DNA from 2 places in the Herbiconiux dendrobii genome. Region 2 is predicted to be linked to the other one. Evidence: riboswitches for the same ligand, from Rfam matches in the RefSeq annotation. Region 2 holds a riboswitch; the other holds the start of a gene.
The links. A riboswitch is a leader RNA that binds a small molecule or an ion and turns the genes downstream of it on or off. The one in region 2 is predicted to bind thiamine pyrophosphate.

Region 1: another riboswitch for thiamine pyrophosphate. It lies ahead of ACN4JJ_RS09590 (ECF transporter S component); the one in region 2 lies ahead of ACN4JJ_RS00920 (YkoF family thiamine/hydroxymethylpyrimidine-binding protein).

The regions. Positions count from the first base shown of each region.
Region 1 covers NZ_JBLZQV010000003.1:122,127-133,730, reverse strand. Annotated here, with positions in the region: gene glgX (glycogen debranching protein GlgX) at 1-930, opposite strand, end outside; gene ACN4JJ_RS09600 (hypothetical protein) at 1,031-1,408, shown strand; gene ACN4JJ_RS09595 (putative endonuclease domain-containing protein) at 1,486-2,340, opposite strand; TPP riboswitch at 2,748-2,848, shown strand; gene ACN4JJ_RS09590 (ECF transporter S component) at 2,938-3,594, shown strand; gene ACN4JJ_RS09585 (ABC transporter ATP-binding protein) at 3,608-5,698, shown strand; gene ACN4JJ_RS09580 (energy-coupling factor transporter transmembrane component T family protein) at 5,695-6,477, shown strand; gene ACN4JJ_RS09575 (nucleoside/nucleotide kinase family protein) at 6,496-7,017, shown strand; gene ACN4JJ_RS09570 (D-alanyl-D-alanine carboxypeptidase family protein) at 7,027-8,313, opposite strand; gene ACN4JJ_RS09565 (metallopeptidase family protein) at 8,383-8,733, opposite strand; tRNA gene ACN4JJ_RS09560 (tRNA-His) at 8,865-8,940, opposite strand; gene orn (oligoribonuclease) at 8,990-9,610, opposite strand; gene ACN4JJ_RS09550 (SCO4848 family membrane protein) at 9,696-9,914, shown strand; tRNA gene ACN4JJ_RS09545 (tRNA-Arg) at 9,946-10,018, opposite strand; gene ACN4JJ_RS09540 (hypothetical protein) at 10,050-11,000, opposite strand; gene ACN4JJ_RS09535 (hypothetical protein) at 11,064-11,282, opposite strand; gene msrA (peptide-methionine (S)-S-oxide reductase MsrA) at 11,334-11,604, shown strand, end outside.
Region 2 covers NZ_JBLZQV010000001.1:190,208-201,811, forward strand. Annotated here, with positions in the region: gene ACN4JJ_RS00875 (FAD-dependent monooxygenase) at 1-399, opposite strand, end outside; gene ACN4JJ_RS00880 (MarR family winged helix-turn-helix transcriptional regulator) at 458-952, shown strand; gene ACN4JJ_RS00885 (TerC family protein) at 1,125-2,273, shown strand; gene ACN4JJ_RS00890 (hypothetical protein) at 2,270-3,292, shown strand; gene ACN4JJ_RS00895 (AAA family ATPase) at 3,560-4,960, shown strand; gene ACN4JJ_RS00900 (vWA domain-containing protein) at 5,164-7,218, shown strand; gene ACN4JJ_RS00905 (SCO1664 family protein) at 7,255-8,049, opposite strand; gene ACN4JJ_RS00910 (DUF3090 domain-containing protein) at 8,052-8,624, opposite strand; gene ACN4JJ_RS00915 (histidine phosphatase family protein) at 8,629-9,414, opposite strand; TPP riboswitch at 9,469-9,578, shown strand; gene ACN4JJ_RS00920 (YkoF family thiamine/hydroxymethylpyrimidine-binding protein) at 9,770-10,453, shown strand; gene ACN4JJ_RS00925 (ECF transporter S component) at 10,457-11,101, shown strand; gene ACN4JJ_RS00930 (ATP-binding cassette domain-containing protein) at 11,091-11,604, shown strand, end outside.

The DNA of each region.
Region 1 (11,604 bases), on a different contig from region 2:
GCCGGTGCCGGTGTAGTCCATGTAATACCGCTGATCGTCTTCCATCAGGCGGTAGTAGGCGGCGTTGTCGATGCCGCGGAAGCTCAGCGTGGGGCCGAGGTGGTTGCCCTCGGCGGTGTGGTTGTACACCACGTCGAGGATGACCTCGATGCCGGCCGCGTGCAGCGACTTCACCATGCCTTTGAACTCCTGCACCTGCTGCCCGCGGTCGCCCGTGGAGGAGTAGGTGTTCTGCGGGGCGAAGAAGCCGATCGTGTTGTAACCCCAGTAATTGCTGAGGCCCTTGTCGAGCAGCGTGCTGTCGTTCACGAACTGGTGCACCGGCATCAGCTCGATGGCGGTGATGCCGAGCTTCAGCAGGTGCTCGATGACGGCCGGATGCGCGACGCCCGCGTAGGTGCCGCGCTGCTCCTTCGGCACCTCGGGGTGCAGCGCCGTGAGGCCTTTCACGTGCGCCTCGTAGATCACGCTCTGGCTGTAAGGGATGCGCAGCTTGCGGTCGCCCGCCCAGTCGAAGAAGGGGTTGATGACCACGCCGTAGGTCATGTGCTTGGCCGAGTCCTGGTCGTTCTCGGAGTCGGGGTCGCCGAAATTGTACGAGAACAGCGACTGGTCCCAGTCGATCGCGCCGCTGGTCGCCTTGGCGTACGGGTCGAGCAGAAGCTTGTTCGGGTTCGCCCGGTTGCCGCTCTTCGGGTCGTAGTCGCCGTGCACGCGGTATCCGTAGCGCTGGCCCGGCTGCACCTGGGGGAGGTAGGCGTGCCAGACGAAGGCGTCCACCTCGGTCAGTTCCACCCGGGTCTCGGCGCCCTTGTCGCCGAACAAGCAGAGTTCCACCCGGTGTGCCGCCTCACTGAAGAGGGCGAAGTTGGTTCCGCTCCCGTCGTAGGTGGCGCCGAGCGGGTAGGCCGATCCTGGCCATGACTGCATGTGATCTCCTGTCGATTCGGAGTTCACGCTACCGGGTTCCGGCTGGGTGACCACCGCCGCACCTCTACCCCGGCGGGGATGATCGCGATAGCGTATGGCCATGGCGAACCTCGTGGACACCCTGACCGACGCGACCAAATCCATCGGAGTCGGCGCGGCGTACGGCGCCCCGGTCGAGCTCGACGGGGTGAGCATCGTACCCGTCGCCCTGGTGTGGGCGGGTTTCGGTGGCGGCAACGGCACCACCAACGGCAACGCCAATCTGCCCACCGATGTCTCGCGCCCGCTGATGGGCGGCGACGCCGGTGCCGAGGGCTTCGGCGGTGGCGGCCTGAGCGTTCCGATCGGCGCGTACGTGAAGACCGGCGGCACCGCTACATTCCAGCCCAACATCATCTCCCTCCTCGCCGTCTCCATCCCGGTCATCGTCACCGCCGGCTGGTCCCTTTCCCGCGTCATCCGCGCCCTCAAGAAGTAGCCCGCCCCTCGTCACCCTTCAGCCCTCGCGACTTGCCGCAACTTGTGGCAAGTGGGCGTGTTTCCGGGCGACTTCTGTCAAGTCGCGGCCCGTTCGGGCCAGCCGAGCGTGTGCATTCGGTCGCGGATGCGGGTGAGGGCGGGTAGGCCCGAGCCGCTGAGGGAGAGCTTGCCGACCCGCAGCACGTGCTCGCCTTCATCGCGGAGGGCATCCAGCCGGATGACGTCACGCGCGTACTGCTTGTCGTTCGTGCGGTGCTGCTCGCCGTCGTACTCGATGACGAGACGCAGACCGGGGTAGTACAGGTCCACCCACGCGATCCGCTCGCCCGCCTGATCGTGGATCGGTACGTCCGTCAGGGGCTCGGGCAACCCGTCGTCCACCATGAGCAGGCGCAATCGCGTCTCTTGCGGAGAGTCGACACCCGTACGGATGCGGTCGAGCGCGAGTGCCGCGTTCCGCCGCCCTCGACCGCCGTAGCGGGCCGTCCGCCGTGCCAGTTCTTCGATGGTCGCGAAGGGTCGGGCGTCGCCCGGGACAGGGTAATGCGGCGTGCGCACGAGGTAATCGCCTGCGGCCACGAGGTCGTAGTGATTCAGACCGGTCGCGAGATGCAGCCAGGTGGACACGGGATCCGCCACCGCGAGGCCATGGCGCGAGCGGATGCCGACGCGGTGGTCTTCGAACTGATGCCCGACCACCCCCTGCACCCGTGGTGCTCGCGACGGTGCGTGCGTCGCCACGTGAAGGGTCTCGGCGGGATGCCAGGGCGGAAGCGGGACGCCCCAGATGCGCGCGGCGGTCGTATGGCTGAAGAAGTGGCCCGGGCGTTGCAGCACCGCGTAGGCCCGGCACCGCGACTCGAGACCGATCGGTACCCGGGCTTCCACCCTCACTCCGCGGTGCGGCCGACGAAGATCGCGGTCGCGCATCCGACGTTCGCTGAGACCAGCACGTCGGCCCTCGTCCAGGCTGAACGGCTCACCTCGGAGAGGGGCCGGTATCTGAGTTCGCATGCGGCAAGCATGGGCTCATCCGAGCGCCCACGACCGTTCTCCACAGCAATTCGTCTCCCCAGCGTTCTATCCCCAGGCGCGCGCGGAGTGAGGGCGCCGACGACTTGGCAGAAGTCGCCGCTTTCGCGTCCGACTTGCCACAAGTTGTGGCAAGTCGCGCCCCTTTCGGGCGACTTGGGCCAAGTGGCGGGGAGGGGAGAGCGAGGGGCGCGGGGACGGGAGGCGAGAGCGCGGGGCGCGGGGACGGGACGGGAGAGCGCGGGGCGCGGGGACGGGAGGGGAACGGGAGGTGGCGGAGCACGGGCCGGGGTAGGATGGCGGCACACGGGAGTCCGGTGAGCCGGGCTGAGAGGAAGGTTCTCAACCTTCGACCGTCGAACCTGATCTGGATCATGCCAGCGCAGGGAGGCATCTCTCGCCGCAGGTGGCGGATCCGTGAGCCGGAGCACCGGTTCGCGGATCGACCACGGCGGCAAACCCGTGCCCCTTCCACCGACTGAAAGGGCACGAACAGTGCACGCTGCAAACACCACCACCGGCACGGCCGGTACCACCCGCCCCACCCCGACCGCGCCGGGTCGCCGCCGCGGGAACTACCGCTGGCGGGTCGTCGACATCGTCGTCGCCAGCGTCATCGGAGTCGCCTCCGGACTCATCTTCTGGGTGTGGGGCCTCACCTACACCCCGCTCAGCACCGGCCTCGAAGCCCTGCTGCCGGGCGCACAAGGCCTCACCGGCGGCGTCTGGCTGTTCGCCGGCGTGCTCGGCGGGCTGATCGTGCGGAAGCCCGGTGCCGCCCTCTTCACCGAGCTCGTCGCCGCGATCGTCTCGGCGCTCGTGGGCACCCAGTGGGGCGTCCTCACGCTCGTCTCCGGTCTCGTGCAGGGGCTCGGCGCCGAGATCGTCTTCGCGATCTTCCTCTACGCCAACTACCGCGTGTACGTGGCCGTGCTGGCCGGTGCGGGAGCGGGCCTCGCCATGGGCATCAACGATTCCATCCTCTGGTACGCGGGCAACGGTGCCGACTTCAAGACGATCTACATCGTCTGCGGCACCATCGGTGGAGCCGTCATCGCCGGCCTGCTCTCCTGGATCGTCGTGCGCGCCCTGGCCCGCACCGGCGCGCTGAACCGCTTCGCCGCCGGCCGCGAGGTCACGGCGAGGGTCTAGTCCGGCCGCACGCATGCCCCCGTTCCCCGACGCTCCCGACCCGTCCGCGGCAGAAGCCGCAGCCGCGCCCGCCGGCGCATCCCTGCGCGCCTCCGGCTGGGGCTGGCGGCACGCGGGACGCGCGGCCTGGGCCCTGCGCGGACTCGACCTGGCGATCGACCCGGGCGAGCGCGTGCTGCTGCTCGGCGCATCCGGAGCTGGCAAGTCCACCCTGCTGCAGGGCTTCGCCGGCGTGCTCGGCGGCGCCGACGAGGGCGAGGAGGAGGGCGAGCTGGCCGTCGACGGGATGCCGCCCGCGAGCATCCGGGGCCGGGCCGGTCTCGTGCTGCAGGATCCGGATTCGCAGATCGTGCTCGCGCGCGTGGGCGACGACGTGGCGTTCGGCTGCGAGAACCTCGGCGTGCCCCGCGAGGAGATCTGGCCGCGCGTCGACGCCGCCCTCGAGGCCGTGGGACTCCGCTCCGCGGCATCGGGACCGGCATCCGGATCCGGATCCGGATCGGGAGCGGCATCGGGATCCGAATCGGGACCGGCTCGAGCACACGGGATCGAGCGCGCCCATCCGACCTCCGAGCTCTCGGGCGGCCAGAAGCAGCGGGTGGCGCTCGCCGGAGTCGTGGCCATGCGCCCCGGCATCCTGCTGCTCGACGAGCCGACGGCGAACCTCGACCCCGCGGGCGTCGAGGAGGTGCGGGATGCCGTGGCCGGCGTGCTGAGCGCGTCGGGCGCCACCTTCGTGGTGGTCGAGCACCGCGTCGACGTGTGGCTCGGGGTGGTCGACCGGGTGGTCGTGCTGGCGCCGGGCGGGGGAGTGCTCGCCGACGGGGCTCCGGATGCGGTGCTCGGCGCGCGCGGGGCCGAGCTGGCCGCCGACGGCGTGTGGGTGCCCGGCCAGGATCCGCTTGACGGCCGGCCGGTGCGCGCCCCTGAACAGGACGCGCTTGAGGGCCGGCGGGTGCGCGCGCTTGAACAGGACGCGCTTGAGGGCCGGCGGGTGCGCGCGCTTGAACAGGATGCGCTTGAGGGCCGGCTGGTGCGCGCGCCTGCGCACGATCCACTCGCCGGCCGGCCGGTGCGGGCGCCCGCACACGACCCGCTGCTGGGCATCTCGGCGCGCACACACGAGCGGCCTACCCACCGACGATCCACGCGCCCGGGCGAGCATGCCGACGTGCCCGTCGAACCGGCACGCGCACCCGAGCTGCTGCTCAGCGCCCACGACCTCGCCGTCGCGCGCGTGCCCGGCCGCCCGGTCGCGACCGGCATCGAGCTCGAGATCAGGTCGGGCACCGCCACCGCGCTCACCGGACCGAACGGCGCCGGCAAGACCACGCTCGCCCTCACTCTCGCCGGCCTCCTGCCGCCGGAGAACGGCGAGGTGCGCGCGAGCGACGCCCTGAGAGGCGAGCACGGGCATCCGGATTCCCCGACTCACGACGCACGAACCCCGGATGCACGAACACCGGACGCACGAACCCCGGATGCACGAACACCGGATGCACGAACCCCGGATACGCGAAACACGGACGCCTGGACTCCGGATGCGCGGCCCTCGAGGTGGGCGCGCCTCCGGAAGCGCGCCCGCCCGCCCGGCCCCGACCCCCTCACCTGGACCTCACGTCAGCTCCTCACCCGCATCGGCGTCGTGTTCCAAGACCCCGAGCACCAGTTCGTCACGGGCACGGTGCGCGGCGAGCTGGAGGTCTCGCTCAAGGCTCTGAAACTGGGGCAGGACGAGATCGCGGAGCGCGTGAGCGAGGTGTCGGATCGCCTCCGGCTCGGTGCGCTGCTCGCCGCGAACCCGTACACGCTCTCCGGTGGCGAGAAGCGCCGCCTCTCGGTGGCCTCGGCCCTCGTCGCCCGGCCGCGCATCCTGATCCTCGACGAGCCCACCTTCGGTCAGGACTCCCGCACCTGGGCCGAGCTCGTGCGCCTTCTCGCCGAGCAGATGCAGCGCGGCACCGCCGTTCTCGCGGTCACCCACGACCGCGCGTTCATCGACGCCCTCGCCGACCACGAGCTGGTGATCGGCGGCGACACCACCCGCGCCCCGGCGGCCCCGGCGGCCCCGGCGGCCCCGGTAGCTCCGGTGGCTCCCGCATGAGCGTGCTCACACCCGTCCGCGGCACGGGACGGATCGGCCGCATCAACCCCGTGGCGAAGCTCGCGGCCTCCCTCGTGCTCAGCGCCTTCCTGCTCGTCACCATCGACTGGGTGTCGGCGGCCGTCGCCCTCGCCCTGGAGAGCATCCTGTTCGCCTGGGCGGGGCTCAGCGCCCGCGCCTTCTTCCGGCGCACGATCGCCATCTGGATCGCCGCTCCGCTGGCCGGCGTCACGACCCTGCTCTACGGCGTCACCGACGGGCAGATCTACTTCCAGTTCTGGCTCATCCACATCAGCGACGGCTCGATCGCGCTCGCCATCGCCACCGTGCTGCGCATCCTGGCCATCGGGCTGCCCGCGGTCGTGCTGTTCGCCACGATCGACCCCACCGATCTCGCCGACGGCCTGGCGCAGGTGTGGCACCTGCCGAGCCGCTTCGTGCTGGGCGCCCTGGCCGGCATGCGCCTGATCGGCCTCTTCATCCAGGACTGGCGGCATCTCGAACTGGCGCGGCGTGCCCGCGGCCTGGGCGACACCGGCCGCATCCGCCGTTTCGCCGGTCAGGCCTTCGCGCTACTCGTGCTGTCGCTGCGCCGAGGCAGCAAGCTCGCCACCGCCATGGAGGCCCGGGGTTTCGGCGGCGACATCGTGCGCACCTGGGCACGGCCCAGCACGTTCGGGGCGGCGGAGTGGCTGCTCGTGGTGATCGGCGCGGTCATCGGCGCGTCGGCGCTCGCGGTGGCGACCGTCACGGGCACACTGAACTTCGTGATCGGCTGAGGGGCGACGAGGCGCGGTATGACGGTGATCCTGATCGACGGACCGAGTGGCTCGGGCAAGACCGAGCTGGCGCTCCGGATGCGAGCGGGCTGGGCGGGCGAGGACCGTCCGACACTGGTGCACCTGGACGACATCTACCCGGGCTGGGACGGCCTGGAGTCGGCCAGCGTGCAGATCACCGAGCAGCTGCTGCTGCCGTTCCGGGAGCAGCGGATGGGCCGGGACCGGATCGGCGGCGAGCACCGCCCGCCGCGCTGGCAGCGCTACGACTGGCTGGCCGAGCGCGCCGTCGAGTGGCACGAGATCGATCCCGCCCTGCCGCTGATGGTCGAGGGCTGCGGTGCGCTCAGCCGGCGCAACGCCCGGCTGGCCGACATCCGCATCTGGGTCGAGGCCGACGACGCCGTGCGGAAGGAACGCGCCCTGGCCCGTGACGGCGAGCCGTACGCCCATGAGTGGGACCGCTGGGAGGCGCAGTGGCAGGCGTTCACCCGGCGCGAGAGCCCCAGGGCTCTGGCGACGCTCGTGGTGCCGACCTGAGCGGGTGTCTCAGTCGTCCGTGCGCGAGTCGATGAACGCCGTGATCACGGGCACCGGATTCCCGAGCCGCCAGAGCGGCCCGGGGTCGCCGATCCGCTGGTCGAGTTCGAGCAGCACGGTCACGTCGCCGTCGGGGGTCGTGACCGTGACGGACCCGACCTGCTGCCCCTTGTTGCCGGTGGTCAGCGGGGTCGCGTCGACCGCGTACTCCAATGGTGCGGTGACCCACAGCATCCGGCTCTCGGTCTTCGACGCCACTCCGTGCGCGGTCGCACCCCACGGGGTGGTGTAGGTCACGAAGGTCTGCCCCTCGGTCACCACGGGGGTCTGCTGCAGGGTCGAGGCCGCCGACGCGGCGAGGGCGCTCAGGTCGGCGTCGATGGTGTCCCAGTCGGGCTCGCGCAGGAACGCGCCGTAGAGGGTGACCCCCGCCCCGTCCGCCGCCCCGGCGGCGGGCACGTCGAGGGCGAACAGGAAGCAGATGCCGGCCTGGTCGGTGTAGCTGCGCGAGAGGCCGCGGTAGCCCTCGTCGGCGGCGTAGCCGGAGAGGTTGTCGACGCTGCGGTTGCCGGTGACGCGGGCGTTCTCGGCGGTCATGATCTCGGCGATCGCCGGCACCGAGAACGCGATGGCGCTGATCCGGGCCATGTCGGTGGCCGTGCTCACATCGTCTTCGTCGAGACCGGTGGTGTCGACGACGGTGGTGTCGGTGGCGCCGTGGTCGGCGAGCCAGCTGGCGGCGGCCGTGAGGTAGGCGTCGACCGATCCGAAGGCCCAACGGGCGAGGGCGTCGGCGTGGTTGTTGCTCGAGCCGAGCAGCAGGGCCTGCAGCATCTCGCGCTGGGTCCAGCTCTCACCCGCGGCGACCGCGACGGTGCGTGCGCTCTCCGCGGTGTACTTCTGGTACCCGGCGAAGTCCTCGGCGGAGACGGTGATCGCGGGGCCGGCGTCCCCGGCGGTGAGCGGCTTGGCGTCGAGCACCACCAAGGCGGTGATCACCTTCGCGGATCCGCCGATCGGGACCGCCTCGGTGAGACCGCCGGTGGCGAACGGGGCGCTCGCCACGTCGGCCACGATCGCGCTCGCACCGGTCTCCGGCACCACGGGAGCGGCGGAGACGGGTGCCTCACCGGTGCTGCCGGCGACGGATGCCGTGGCCGCGGGGAGCGGGCCCACCAGCGTCGCGGGGCCGTACAGCCCGAGAGCCAGGATGACGACCACGCCGAGCAGGACGACGACGGCCCGGAGCGCCTTGCGCCCGGCCGTACCCGTCTGCGTGCCCGTGCTGCCTGCCATACGTCCAGGCTAGGGGGCGCTGCGGGGAGTTCCCGGAGTGACGCGACCCCCTCGGCGTGTCGAGTGCGCTCAGCCCCAGCCGAGCTCGTGCAGCTTCTCGTCGTCGATGCCGTAGAAGTGGGCGATCTCGTGCACGAGGGTGATGTGGATCTGATCGCGCAGCTCGTCCAGGTCGTCGCAGACGGCCAGCAGCGGCTCGCGGAACAGGAAGATGCGGTCGGGCATCTCGCCGAAGCCGTACTGCCCGCGCTCGGTGAGTGCCACGCCGTCGTAGAGGCCGAGCAGGTCGAGCGATCCGTCTTCCGGCCGGTCTTCGATCACGAACACGACGTTGTCGAGACCCTCCAGCATGTCGTCGGGCAGCTCGTCGAGTTCGTCGGCGACGAGCTCCTCGAAGGCCTCGGCGTCGAGCTCGATCATGATGCTCCGTTCCGGAAGTACGCGGAGGGCCCGGATCACCGGGCTCCCTGCGGAAGAAACACAGAAGGCAGAAGAAACACAGAAGGCAGAAGAAACACAGAAGGCCCGGCGAACCGGGCCCTCTGCTTCAGTGGGGTGAATAACGGGACTCGAACCCGCGACATCCGGCACCACAAGCCAGCGCTCTACCAACTGAGCTATATCCACCATGTTCACCCGGCAAATCGTGTTTGCAGGGCAACGAAGAAAGATTCTATTACAAGTTCGAGCCGAATTCGCGCACCACGTCGGCCGAGATGATTTTCAGGTCGGCCGAGGTCGGCCCGGGCTCGGCGATGAACACCGCTTTGCGGTAGTACTCGAGCTCGCGGATCGACTCCAGGATGTCGGCCAGTGCCCGGTGCCCGCCCGCCTTCTCGGGGGCGTTGAAGTACACCCGGGGGAACCAGCGGCGGGACAGCTCCTTGATGGAGGAGACGTCGATGCTGCGGTAGTGCAGGTGACCGTCGACCCGCGGCATGAACTTGGCCAGGAAGGCGCGATCGGTGCCGATGGTGTTGCCGGCCAGGGGCGCCTGCTGCGCGGTGGGCACGTGCTTCAGGATGTACTCGAGCACCTGGTACTCGGCGTCGGCGAGGCTCACCCCGTTCGGGATCTCCTCGGAGAGGCCGCTGGACTCGTGCATCTTGGTGACGAAGTCGTTCATGTTGGCCAGCGCCGAGTCGTCGGGCTTGATGACGATGCTGAAACCGGGATCGACGAGCTTCAGGTCGAAATCGGTCACCACGACCGCGACCTCGACGAGTTCGTCGATGGCGAGGTCGAGTCCGGTCATCTCGCAGTCGATCCATACCAGGCGGTCGGAGGAAGAACTCATGCGTCGAGTCTAGGGCCGTGGGCCGACAGCCGCCCGGCGGCGGCGCGCACCCGGGTGCCGCATCCGCTCTCGTAGACTGTCGGCCGTGATCACGACCCTCGCCATCCTGCTCATCGTCAACGCCGTCTGGAACGCCATCGTGTGGCCGCAGTTCTACAAGCGCGTCAGCCGCGACGAGCGGGCCCGGGATGCCGCGGGCAAGCCCACCAGGTTCCTCATCGTGCACGCCGTGCTGATCGGCATCTCGCTGCTGATCGCCCTCGGCTCGCTGATCGCGGCGATCGTGGCGCTCGTCTCGGCCTGATCCGGTGTCGATGGGGTCTCGACGAACGGGGTGCCCCTGGCTGGATTCGAACCAGCGACAAACGGATTAGAAGGCCGGTGCTCTATCCACTGAGCTACAGGGGCGACGCACAAAGCGTACTACTCCGGCGACCGCCTAGTCGGTGGAGGTGCTGCGCGGGGGGAAGGCGTTGACGGGCGGCGGAACCTCGCCGGCGGCGCGGGCCTCGCCCGGGTCGGTGGTGAGTTCGAGCTCGCCGAGCGGTGAGGACGGCGTGGCGGTGCTGCCGGCCGGTGCCACCCCGCGGGTACCGGTGCCGGATGCGACCTGCTGCACCGTCGGGCGCGGCTCGTGCGTGGGCGGCAGGGGAGCCGACGGGGCGATCGGGGTGGAGTAGGCCTGCGTGGCGACCGGTACCGGGGCGGGTGCGGCCGGTGCGGCCGGCGCCGACGAGGACGCCGAGTTCGAGCCCGATGAGTTCGTGCCGGACGAGTTCGAGCCGGACGACTTCGTGCCGGACGAGCTCGTGCCGACCGGGTCGGCGTACTGGGCATGGTGCTGCTGGGCGACCCAGGCATCCTGCTGGGCGAGCAGCTCCCGCTCGGTGGAGGCGTCTTCGGCGGCCCAGCGCTCCAGGTCGCTCTGGAAGACGCGCTTGGCGCGGCCCGGCTTCTGCTGCCACTCGATCAGGCGGTCGCGGAACTCGAACACCGCGGGCTCGACCTGGTAGCCGAAGGTGGCGGAGTTGCGCTTCATCTCGGCGAGCGCGTGCGCCGCCCAGTTGGCGGCCACGTCGGCGCCCTTGATCGGCAACAGGCGCACCTGGATGTCGGCCTGGCCCGTGGCGCGGTCGGCGAGGATCTGCTCCTGCGGGGTGAGCGAGTTCCACACCGAGGCCTGTTCGGCCGCGTCGATCAGCGAGGCGATGGCCGAGATCTTGAGCTCGCGGTCGTGCTTGGCGAGCAGGCTCTTGACCGCGGAGCGCGCGATCCAGGCGGCCAGTAGACCGGCCACGATGATCGCCAGGGCGGGCAGCACGATGCTCGCGACGACGTACTCTCCGCTCGAGGACTCGAGCCACCGGACGAAACCATTCCACCATTCCATGTGCCGCACACTACCCCGCGGTTCTTCCCGCACCCCGCCGAAGCGCCGGTGTCGGCCGAACTGTCATCGCAGGGCCTCCACCGCATCCGCGCTCTGCCAGAACTCGCCGAACTCGACCAGCCGCGTGGCCCCGAGCAGCCGGCGTGCCCGGAAGCGGGGTACGCCGTCGCTCTCGAACTCCTCCACGTAGCCCAGCACGACGCCGGAGGGCGCGATCACCCGCCAGTACCCCTGACGGATGCGGTGCAGCTCGGGCCCGAGAGTGCGTGTGATGGTGGTCATGTCTCGACGGTAGGCGGCACCACCGACATCGGGCCCGGCTAGAATCCGGGCATGGAAACTTTCGTTGTCGCAGGAGGCTGCTTCTGGTGCCTCGACGCCGTCTACCGCACCCTCGAGGGCGTGCACGACGTGGTGTCGGGCTACACCGGGGGAACCGTCGAGAACCCCAGCTACGAAGAGGTCTGCACGGGCACGACCGGCCAGGCCGAAGCCGTGGCGGTCACCTTCGACCCGGCCGTCATCCCGGCCGACATCATCCTCGACGTCTTCTTCACCCTGCACGACCCGCGTCAGCTGAACCGCCAGGGCAACGACATCGGCA
Region 2 (11,604 bases):
ATCGCGGATGCCGCTGATGCGGTCGCCGAACCGGTAGTCGGTGCCGCCGGCCGTGCGATCGACGAGGAGCTGGGCGAGGTCGCCGCGGAGGATCTCGAGCTCCGCCGTGGCGCCGGCGGTGTCGGAGGTGCCCGCCGGGAACTCGGCGACGACGGTGCCGTTCGCGCCGATGAAGCGCGTTCCCTGCTCGCCGGTGGTGGCGTTCCGGATGTCGCCCTCGATCCCCATCCGCCTCGACACCTCCCGGCCGGCCCCGCGCACGTCGACGTTCTGGCCGCCGGTGCGCAGCTCGGGCGCGCGCTCGACGATCGTGGTCTCGTAGCCGTACCGGTTCAGCCAGTACGCGAGTGCCGGGCCGGCGATGCTCGCCCCGGAGATGAGAACGCGGAGCCTGCTCATATTGCCTCTAATCTTGATTATCAATGATATTGGCAATATACACGGATATCATCGGAGGGTGGCAGAAAACCGGATGCGCGATGACCGCGCCGAGCGCGAGCGCGCGAGGCGCGACGGCAGCCCGCCCGTCGATGGCGACCTCCGCGCGCGCATCCAGCAGGTCGCCGTGCGGCAGCAGCGGTTCGAGCGGCACCTGGCGCGGCGACTCGCGGTCGATCCGATCGGCCTGGAGGCCATGGACCACCTGATCGCGTCCGGCCCCGCCACCCCGACCGAGCTGGCGAGGCGGCTCGAGATCTCCACGGCCGCCATGACCTTGGTGCTCAACAGGCTCGAGGATGCCGGCCACGTGCGCCGCGACCGCCATCCGAGTGACGGGCGCAAGCTCGTGGTGACGGCCGCGCAGGACTCGGCCGATGCGGCCTACGCCCTCGTGCTGCCGCTCATCGACGGCGTCGAAGAGCTCACGGCCGGGATGGACGCCGAGCAGCGCGCCACGGTGCAGGCGTTCCTCGACCGGCTGATCGGCATCTACGACGAAGCGATCCGCTGAGCTGGCGAGTCCGCTCGGTTCTGGTAGGCTGAACTCAACAAGGGGAGTACTCCCGGCTGCGGCCGGCCCGTCAATACGGATGTGAAGTCGCATCCCGGGCCGCCGGTTCTGATGAAAGTCAGAACGGAGGAGACCTTGGCGTCATCGTTCGCCAACCCCTTTGGAGCACCCTGTGCAGGTCACCTTCCTGACGTGGATCATCACGATCGCCGTCACCATCGCGTTCTTCGTCTACGAGTTCTTCGCGCACGTGCGGAAGCCGCACGAGCCCACCATCGCCGAGTCGGCCCGCTGGTCGGCGTTCTACATCGGTCTCGCGCTGCTGTTCGGCGTGGGTATCGGCGTGGTCTCCGGATGGACCTACGGCGGTGAGTACTTCGCTGGCTACCTCACCGAGAAGGCCCTGTCGATCGACAACCTCTTCGTCTTCCTGCTGGTGATGGGTGCCTTCGCGGTCCCCAAGGCCTACCAGCAGAAGGTGCTGATGATCGGCATCGTGATCGCGCTCATCCTGCGCGGCGGGTTCATCGCCGTGGGCGCCACGCTGATCGAGAACCTCAGCTGGATCTTCTACATCTTCGGCGCGCTGCTGCTGTTCCTGGCCTACCGCCAGGCGTTCAGCTCGCACGAGTCAGACCCGGCCAACGGCCGTTTCATGAAGCTCGTGCGCCGCATCCTGCCGGTCTCGGACGAGTACAACAAAGACAAGCTGACCGTCGTGAAGAGCGGCAAGCGCTTCGTCACGCCGATGCTGCTGACGATCATCGCGATCGGCTTCATCGACCTGATCTTCGCGGTCGACTCCATTCCGGCCATCTACGGCCTCACCAACGAGGCGTACATCGTGTTCACGGCCAACGCCTTCGCGCTGATGGGTCTGCGCCAGCTGTTCTTCCTCATCGGCGGACTGCTCGAACGCCTCGTCTACCTCTCGCAGGGCCTCGCGGTCATCCTCGCCTTCATCGGTGTGAAGCTCGTGTTCCACGCCCTGCACGTGAACGAGCTGCCGTTCATCAACGGCGGGCAGCACGTGGAGTGGGTGCCCGAGATCCCGATCTGGTTCTCGCTGCTGTTCATCGCCGCGACGATCACGGTGGCGACGGTCGCCAGCCTCGCGAAGACCCGCGGCGACGCCCGCAAGGATGCGGCACTCGGGGCTCCGGATGCCGAGGCGGTCGCCGTCGAGGCGGCCGGAAGCGATGCGTCCCGGCCTCACGAGTCGAGCGCCGGCGCGCCCGGCACCACTACGACGACCGACACCACGACGACCACGACGACCACGACGCCCGGCGCGCCCGGCACGAAGGAGGGAAAGCGATGAGCGGCTTCTCGCGACTGCTCGGGATGGCCCAGAAGGCTCTCGACAAGACGACGTCATCGGGAGGTTCCGGTGCGAACGGATCCGGCTCGCAGGGCGGCACCGACTGGCGCTCGATGGTGCGCAACGCCGCCGAGGCCCTGACCGGCGACGGGCAGCAGCAGGCGCAGAGCGGCTCCGTTTCGACGCCTGCCCCGACCCCGCGACCGCAGAATCGCCCGACCGTGGCTCCGGACCATCGCCCCGCCACCGGGCCGAACTCCCGCCCGGCCGCCGCGTCGGCAGGTGCCGCGCCGCGGTCGCAAGCCGATCCGCTGACGGATGCCGATCGCGCCGCGATCGCCCGCTACGACTACCTGCTGGACACGGCCGATCCGCACCAGATCGAGCAGGTGCACCGGGAGGCCTTCGCTCGGCTGACCCCCGCGCAGCGCGAGCAGATCGAACAGCGGATGCGCACCGAGCTCCCCGCACACGAGCAGCCCCGCTCGGCGGCTCCCGACGACCTCGCCCGCGCGGCGACGCGCACCGAGGTGGGTCGTCCCGGCTTCCTCAAGGGCCTCCTGGCCCGGGTGGGCGGTGGCGCCGGTGGCGCCGGCGGCGCCGGTGGCTCGGGAGCCTCCGGTGCCGGGCGCGGCGCGGGCCGCGGTTTCGGAGGCGTGGCCGCAGGTGCGGGCCTGGCCGGTGCCGGTCTCCTCGCCGGAGGCGCGCTCGCCGCGGTCGCCGGTGGCGCGGTGGTCAGCTCGGTGGCCGGCCCCCTCCTCGAGCAGGCAGCCGGTCTGGGCGTCGACTTCGACGCCCTCGCATCCGGAGTCGACCTCGAAGCCCTGGCAGGCGGCCTCGACGTCGAAGGCCTCACCGGAGGCCTCGACGAGCTCTCCGCCGGTGCCGGCGAAGCCGTCTCCGGCCTGGGCGAGCAGGCCGCGGGCCTCGGCGAGCAGGCCACCGGCTTCGGCGAGCAGCTCTCCGACTTCGGCTCCAACTTCGGCCTCCCAGGCCTAGGCGACCTCTTCAACCGCTGACCCCGGCCGAAGTCACCCCACACCCCCGAAGTCACGCCACCCCACCCCACCTCTCCCAGAAGTCACCACGCAACGGGCCGTACCCGCCGACCCGAGGTGAGCGTGTGGCCGAGGGATGCGACCGAAGGCCGCGTCCCTCGACCGCGCGCTCACATGTCGCGCTGAGCCGGGCAGGGACCGGCTCAGCCCCGGGACGCCGAGCGAAGCCCGGCGCCCCGGCAACAAGCACAGCCCACCGTCAGCTGACACAGGCGTACGCTTGAAAAGGTGACGCCCACTACCAGCGCACCACCTCCCCTCAGCACCCTCGGAGACCTCCGCGCCTCCGGGCACGTGCAGAAGAGCCTGCGCACCGAGATCCGCGACAACCTGCTCGACGCCTTGCGCGAAGGGCGCGATCCGTGGCCCGGACTGCACGGCTTCGAGAACACGGTCATCCCGCAGCTCGAGCGCGCGTTGATCGCGGGGCACGACATCGTGCTGCTCGGCGAGCGCGGGCAGGGCAAGACCCGTCTGCTACGCACCCTCTCCGGCCTGCTGGACGAGTGGACGCCGGTGATCGACGGATCCGAGCTGGGCGAGCATCCGTACGAGCCCATCACCACGACGAGCCGGCTGCGCGCCCTCGAACTCGGAGACCGTCTGCCGGTCGCCTGGCGTGCTCGCGAGGAGCGCTACGTCGAGAAGCTCGCCACCCCCGACACCAGCGTCGCCGACCTGATCGGTGACGTCGACCCGATGAAGGTGGCCGAGGGTCGCAGCCTGGGCGACCCCGAGACGATCCACTTCGGCCTCATCCCGCGCAGCCACCGCGGCATCGTCGCCATCAACGAGCTTCCGGACCTCGCCGAGCGCATCCAGGTCGCCATGCTGAACGTGATGGAGGAGCGGGACATCCAGATCCGCGGGTACGTGCTGCGGCTGCCGCTGGACGTGCTGGTCGTGGCCTCCGCGAACCCCGAGGACTACACCAACCGCGGCCGCATCATCACGCCACTGAAAGACCGCTTCGGCGCCGAGATCCGCACCCACTACCCCACGGAGCTCGACGACGAGATCGCCGTCATCCGCCAGGAGGCCGAGCTCGTGGCGGAGGTTCCCGACTACCTGGTCGAGATCCTGGCCCGCTTCACCCGGGCGCTGCGGGAGTCGGCATCCGTCGACCAGCGCAGCGGGGTGAGCGCACGCTTCGCGATCGCCGGCGCCGAGACCATCGCGGCCGCCGCCATCCACCGCGCCACGCGGCAGGGCGAGGCGGAGGCGGTCGCGCGCCCGGTCGACCTGGAGACGGCGGTCGACGTGCTCGGCGGCAAGATCGAGTTCGAGTCGGGCGAGGAGGGGCGAGAGGACGAGATCCTCGACCACCTGCTGCGCACCGCCACGGCCGAGACCGTGCGCGCGCACTTCCGCGGGCTCGACTTCGCGCTGCTGGTCGAGGCGATCGAGGGCGGCGTGATGGTGACCACGGGCGAGCAGGTCGCCGCGCGCGACTTCCTCGCGGGCCTTCCCTCCCTCGGCGAGTCCGAGCTCTACGACGAGATCTGCGCCCGCCTCGACGCCCGGAACGACGGTCAGCGCGCCGGCGCCATCGAGCTCGCGCTCGAGGGCCTGTACCTCGCCCGCCGCGTCAGCAAGGAGTCCGGCGGAGGCGAGACCATCTATGGCTGACCTGGCCGTGCCCCCGATGCCGGCCGGCTCCGGATGCCGCGACGGCGGCTCACGGAAGGGACGGAGTTCGCGCGTGGATCCGGGCTCGGGCTCCGTACTTGGCCGCGAAACGGCAGTTTCTCCGTCGTTGCGGTGGAAGCAGCCGGCGCGGGTGGGGCGCAGCGCAGTGGGCGCGAAGGGCTGCGGATGCAGCGAGGCGCGGCGTGGCTAGGGCGAATCGGCGGCTGACCCGCGGGGCGCGGTACGGGCGGTACGACGGCGGGCCGGATCCGCTCGCGCCGCCGGTCGACCTCGCCGAGGCGCTCGACGCCATCGGCGAGGACGTGATGGCGGGGTACTCGCCCGAGCAGGCGCTGCGCGAGTTCCTGCGCCGCGGCGGCCGCGACCAGGCCGGGCTCGACGACCTCGCTGCCCGCGTGGCCGAGCGGCGGCGTGAGCTCACCCAGAAGCACAACCTCGACGGCACGCTGCGCGAGGTGAAGGAACTGCTGGATCGGGCGGTGCTCGCCGAACGCAAGCAGCTCGCCCGCGATCCGCTGATGGACGAGGGCGACCGCGCGCTCGCCCAGATGCAGCTCGACAACCTGCCCGCCTCGCCCGCCGCCGCGGTGAGTGAGCTGAACGGCTACCGCTGGCAGAGCAGCGAGGCCCGGCAGGACTTCGAGAAGATCAAAGACCTGCTCGGCCGCGAGATGCTCGACCAGCGTTTCGCCGGCATGAAGAACGCGCTCGAGAACGCCACCGACGACGATCGGGCCGCCATCGCGGCGATGCTCGCCGACCTCAACACCCTGCTCGAGGCGCATGCCCGCGGCGAAGACACCCCCGAGCAGTTCGACGCGTTCATGGCCGAGCACGGGGCCTTCTTCCCCGAGCAGCCCGCGAACATCGACGAGCTGCTCGACACCCTGGCCGAACGCGCCGCGGCGGCCCAGCGGATGCGCAACTCGATGACCGCCGAGCAGCGCGCCGAACTCGACGCCCTCGCGCAGGAGGCCTTCGGTTCGCCCGAGCTCATGCAGTCGCTCGCGCAGCTCGACGGCACCCTGCGCGACCTGCGCCCCGGCGAGGACTGGGGCGGCGGCGAGAACATGCAGGGCGAGGAAGGCCTCGGCCTCGGCGACGGGACGGGCGTCTTCCAAGACATCGCCGATCTCGACGCCCTCTCCGAGCAGCTCGCCCAGGGTCATGACGGCTCGCGGATGGACGACCTCGACCTCGACAAACTCGCCCGCCAGCTCGGCGACGAGGCCGCCGTCGACGCCCGCACCCTGCAGCAGCTGGAGAAGGCGCTGCGTGACTCCGGAACGCTGAAACGCGGATCGGACGGAGCACTCAAGATGTCGCCCAAGGCGATGCGGCAGCTCGGCAAGGCGCTGCTGCGGGCCGTCGCCCAGAAGCTCTCGGGCCGCCAGGGCGCGCGCGAACTGCGGCAGTCGGGCGCGGCCGGCGATCGCTCGGGATCGACCCGCGAGTGGGCCTTCGGCGACACCGAGCCGTGGGACGTGACCCGCACCATGACGAACGCGCTCACCCGCACGGCCGGTGAACGCGCCGCCGCCGACGGGCGCAGCGGCGGCGGCCGCATCAGGATCGAGATCGGCGACGTCGAGGTGCAGGAGACCGAGGCCCGCACCCAGGCCTGCGTCGCGCTGCTCGTCGACACCTCCTTCTCGATGGCGATGGACGGCCGCTGGGTGCCGATGAAGCGCACCGCGCTCGCGCTGCACACCCTCATCACGAGCCGGTTCCGCGGCGACGACCTGCAGCTGATCGGCTTCGGCCGGCACGCCGAGGTGATGGACATCGAGCACCTCGTCGGCCTCGACGCCCGATGGGACAAGGGCACCAACCTTCACCACGCCCTGCTGCTGGCGAACCGCCACTTCCGCAAGCATCCGAACGCCCAGCCGGTGCTGCTGATCGTGACCGACGGCGAGCCCACCTCGCACCTCGAGGCGAACGGCGAGGTGTACTTCGACTACCCGCCGCATCCGCTCACCGTCGCCTACGCCGTGCGCGAGCTCGACAACGCGATGCGGCTCGGGGCGAAGACCACGTTCTTCCGGCTCGGCGAGGATCCAGGGCTCGCGCGCTTCATCGCGTCGATGGCGAAGCGGGTCGACGGCACGGTGGTGGCGCCCGAGGCCGACGACCTCGGGGCGGCGGTCGTGAGTTCGTACCTCGGATCGCGCCACGGTGGCGCGGCAAGCGGTGGCACCGCGACCGACGACTTCTTCGGCCGCGGCTGGCGCTGAGGGCGCCGGCCACACCCCTCGGAACAGCGGGCAGGCTCAGAACAGCGGCCAGGGCGCGGCCGGCATGTGGCCCTCGGGCTGCGGAAAGACCGCGGATGCCCGCAACCGCTCGCAGCGGTCGGCGAAGGCGTCGATCTCGGCCGCGGTGAGCAGGGGAGCGAGGCGGCCGGCGAGATCGCCCTCGAACAGTCCTGAGACGAGGCGGTCGACGCCCGCGAGCTCGTCGGCCGTGAGCGGCTCGCCGATCCAGCCCCAGAGCACCGTGCGCAGCTTGTGCTCGGAGTGGAAGGTGAGGCCGTGGTCGACTCCGAAGCGGTGGCCGTCGGCCATCGCGAGCACATGCCCGCCCTTGCGGTCGGCGTTGTTCGCCAGCACGTCGAAGACCGCCATCCGGCGCAGTGCCGCCGAGTCCTCGTGGATCAGCGCGACCGGCCGGTCCTCGCCGTCCTCCCCCTCGAAGACCACCCGCCAGCCCTCGTCGGGCACGGCATCGGCGGCCACCAGATCGACGGCGTCCTGCTCCGGATCGAGGTCTTGCCAGAGCTGCACCATGCCCTCCCCGAGCGGGCCGTCGCGCAGCCAGGTGAGCGGCACCACGTTCCAGCCGAGCGCATCCGACACCAGGTGCGCCGCCACCTCGCGGTGGGCCAGGCGGCCGTCGGGGAAGTCCCACAGCGGTTTCTCGCCGGCGATCGGCTTGTACACCACCGGGGTCTCGCCGATGCGGGCGAAGAAGGTCGCGTTCGAGGCCGTCGTGATGCGGCCCGCGAGTTCGAGCTCACCCTCGGGCGGCAGGCTCGCCGAGGCGGCGCCCACGTGCTCGGCCGGCACGCTCAGCCCTCGGGGAACACGCAGTCGTGACCCTCGGGGTCCATCGGGTCGCCGCAGCGCGGGCAGAGCGGCCGGCCGGCCCCCACGATCTCGCGGGTGCGCTTGGCGAAAGCGCGGGCGGTGCCCACGGGCATCCGCACCAGCAGCATCTCCTCGGGCTCCACCACGATCGCCTCGACGCCGTCGCCGTCTTCGGTGAGCTCGATGTCGTCTTCGTCGACCACCACCAGCGGGTAGGCCTCGATCACCACCTGGGCGGTCGCCGGGTCCCAGCCGAGCCCGATCGCGCCGGTGCGGAACTGCTCGTCCACCGGGGTCTCGAGCGGTTCGTTGTCGACCAGCTCGACGGGGGTCGTGGCCTGGATGCTGAACGGATTGCCCTCGCCGGCCATCAGCTCGTCGAGGATCTCGTCGATCTTCGCGGCCAGGATCGCCGACTGCTCCTTCTCGAGCGCGGCGCTCACGACACGACGGCCGCCCCGCACCTGCAGATAGAAGGTGCGGGCGCCGGGCTGCCCGACCGTTCCGACCACGATGCGGTCGGGCCAGTCGAACTCGTGGACGATGGTCGGCATGCTTCTACTCTAGGCCGGGCCCGGCCCCTGTCGGCCCGGCAGACGCCGACTTCGAGGCAGTCGGTGAGCCGGGTTCCGGATGCCCCGCACCCCCGCCGACCGGAGCATCTCCCGCCGGGGCGGCGGCCCGCAGCCAGGAGAGATCGCCCGCATCCGTGTTGGTGGCGATCACCTCGGGGCGGCTTGCGCCGTAGCGCACGAGGGAGACGGATGCGGGGCCGACGGCGATCCGCTGGAACAGGTCGAGGTGCATCCCGAGCGCGTCGGCCAGGATCGCCTTGATCACGTCGCCGTGGCTGACCGCGACCCAGACCGCTCCCGGCCCGTGCTCGGCCTCGACGGCGGCGTCGTGCCCGCGGATGGCGGCCACCGCCCGGGCCTGCATGCCGGCCATCGACTCGCCCTCGGGGAAGACCGCGGCCGAGGGCTGATTCTGCACCACCGACCAGAGCGGCTCCTTCGAGAGCTCTTTCAGCGCCCGCCCCTGCCACTGGCCGTAACCGCACTCGGTGAGTGCGTCGTCGATCGCGAGCGGCAGCGGATCGGCGGCGAGCGAGCGGATCGGCGCGTCGGCCGGCTGCGCCTCCAGGATGGCGGCCGCGGTCTGGCGGCACCGCTCGAGAGGGCTCGAGACGACGCTCACGAACGGCACCGCCGCCAGCCGACCGGCGGTGCGCGCAGCCTGCTCGTGCCCGACCTCGTCGAGCAGCACCCCGGGCGCGCGGCCGGCCAGGATGCCCTGCACGTTCGCGGTGGTGCGGCCGTGCCGCACCAGGATCACAGTGGCCATGTGCCCAGCCTAGGCGGCCCCTCCGCGGCCGCCACCGCGCACCCGCTAGGGTGGCAGGGAACACACGGGAGCCCGGTGAGCCGGGCTGAGAGGAAGCGAACCACGCTTCGACCGTCGAACTTGATCTGGATAATGCCAGCGCAGGGAGAGTGAGAGCGAATGCTCGTCGTCGATCGACACCGCCGCATCGCGGCCGCCGTCGGATCCGTCGATTCCGTCGGAGCCCGTGGTTCCGTTCGGCCGCCGGAGCGATCCGGCATCTTCGTCGTGCCCGCATCCCGATCCTGATCGGCCGGTCCTTCGCGCGCGCCGCCGGTGCGTGCGAACCCGCTCCGCAGTGAAAGGCACGCACACCATGTCATCCCCGTCCCCGGACATCCTGACCCCGCCCGCCCCCTCGGCCGCACTCTCGGCCGCACTCACGCCGCAGGATCTCGGCGTAGGCGCCCGCTTCACCGTCGCCGTGATGGACGGCGACTTCGCCGCCATCCTCCTCGCCGCCCTCGCCGACGCCGACGCCACCGGGCTCGAGGTCGAGACCGACCCGGTCAGCACGCTGGTGCGCGGCTCCGAGCAGCGCGTGCTCGAGTACATCGCCGCCGTGATCGCCGGTGCGGCGCGGGGCGGCCAGCACGTGACGGCCTCGCTGCTGCTCTCGCGCGGCTGCCCCGGCGAGGTCACCTGCAGCACCACGCCCGGCCTCTTGGCCGAGGCGGCTCCCGTTCCCGTGCTGGCGCCCACCGGCATCCGTGCCTCGGCGCACTGGTCGCTCTACCCGCTCGACGACACCGGCCGGCCCGGCGAGGCGCCCGACCACCTGCGCGACATCTACGCCGCCATCGACCACGCGAAGGAGCTCGGCACCTACGTGCGCGGCGAGCACTACGCCACCCTGCTGGAGGGCGACCTGGCCGACGTGCTCGGCACCGTCGCCGCCGGCTGGGTGCTGGTGGGCCGCAGCGTGCAGCACGTCACGAGCCACGCGACGCTGTCGATCGCGAGCCCGACGGCCGCCGCCGGCACGTCGAAGGAGGCCTGAGCCGTGGCATCCGCCGGAACAGGAATCACGCCGGCCCCCGCGCCCGCCCGCCGCTCCGCCCCCACGGGTTCGCCCTTCGCGTGGCAGCTCAAAGACATCATGCTCGTCGTGGTGCTCGGCGCCGTCTTCGGCTTCCTCTACTGGGCGCTCGTGCAGGGCTGGATCGCCCTCTCGGTGGCCACCGGCCCCTTCGGCGACCTCACGCAGCACGTGCTGCTGGGCGGCTGGCTGCTCGTGGCGCCGATCGCGATCGCCATCATCCGCCGCCCCTTCGCCGGCATCGTGGCCGAGATCATCGCCTCGGTCATCGAGGTGGTGTTCCTCGGCTCGGCCGTGGGGCCGCTGCTGTTCGTGGCCGCCGGCATCCAGGGCCTCGGCAGCGAGCTGCCGTTCGCGCTCACCCGGTATCGGCGCTACGGATGGCTCGTCTACGCGCTCTCCGGCCTGTGCGGCGCCGGGCTGGTGTTCTTCTACTCGGCCTTCCGTTCGGGCTGGTACGGCACCGACCTGCTGCTCGTGCGGCTCGCCATCCAGCTGGTGTCGGGCGTGGTGCTCGGCGGACTGCTCGCCAAAGTGGTGGTGGATGCGCTCGCCCGCACCGGCGTGGTGGACGGCTTCGCGATCGGCCGGGCCCGCTTTGGCGCCTGAACCCGCGGTCGACGCGGCATCCGGAACCGTATCGGCGGGGGCCGACCGCGCCGCCGCCCGGCTCGCGGGGGTGACGGTGCACGCGCCCGGTCGCGCCGATCCGCTGATCGCCGAGGTGTCGCTGACGCTCGGCTCGGGCGAACGGATGCTCGTGGTCGGGCCCTCGGGGTCGGGCAAGTCGAGCCTGCTGCAGGTGCTCACCGGGGTCATCCCGTTCTCGCAGAACCTCGAGCTGACGGGGGAGGTGCACCTGGACGGTGTCGACGTATCGGACCAGCCCGTGGTGCAGCGCTCGCGGTGGCTGGGCGTGGTGGCGCAGGATCCCTCGGCCGCCGTGTGCCTCGCCCGGGTCGACGAGGAGGTGGCGCTGCCGCTGGAGAACCACGGCGTGGCTCCGGGGCAGATCTCGAGGCGGATCGACGAAGCCCTCGCCCGGGCCGACGCCGGCGCGCTGCGCGAGCGGGCCACCGGGAGCCTCTCGGGCGGCGAGGTGCAACGGGTCG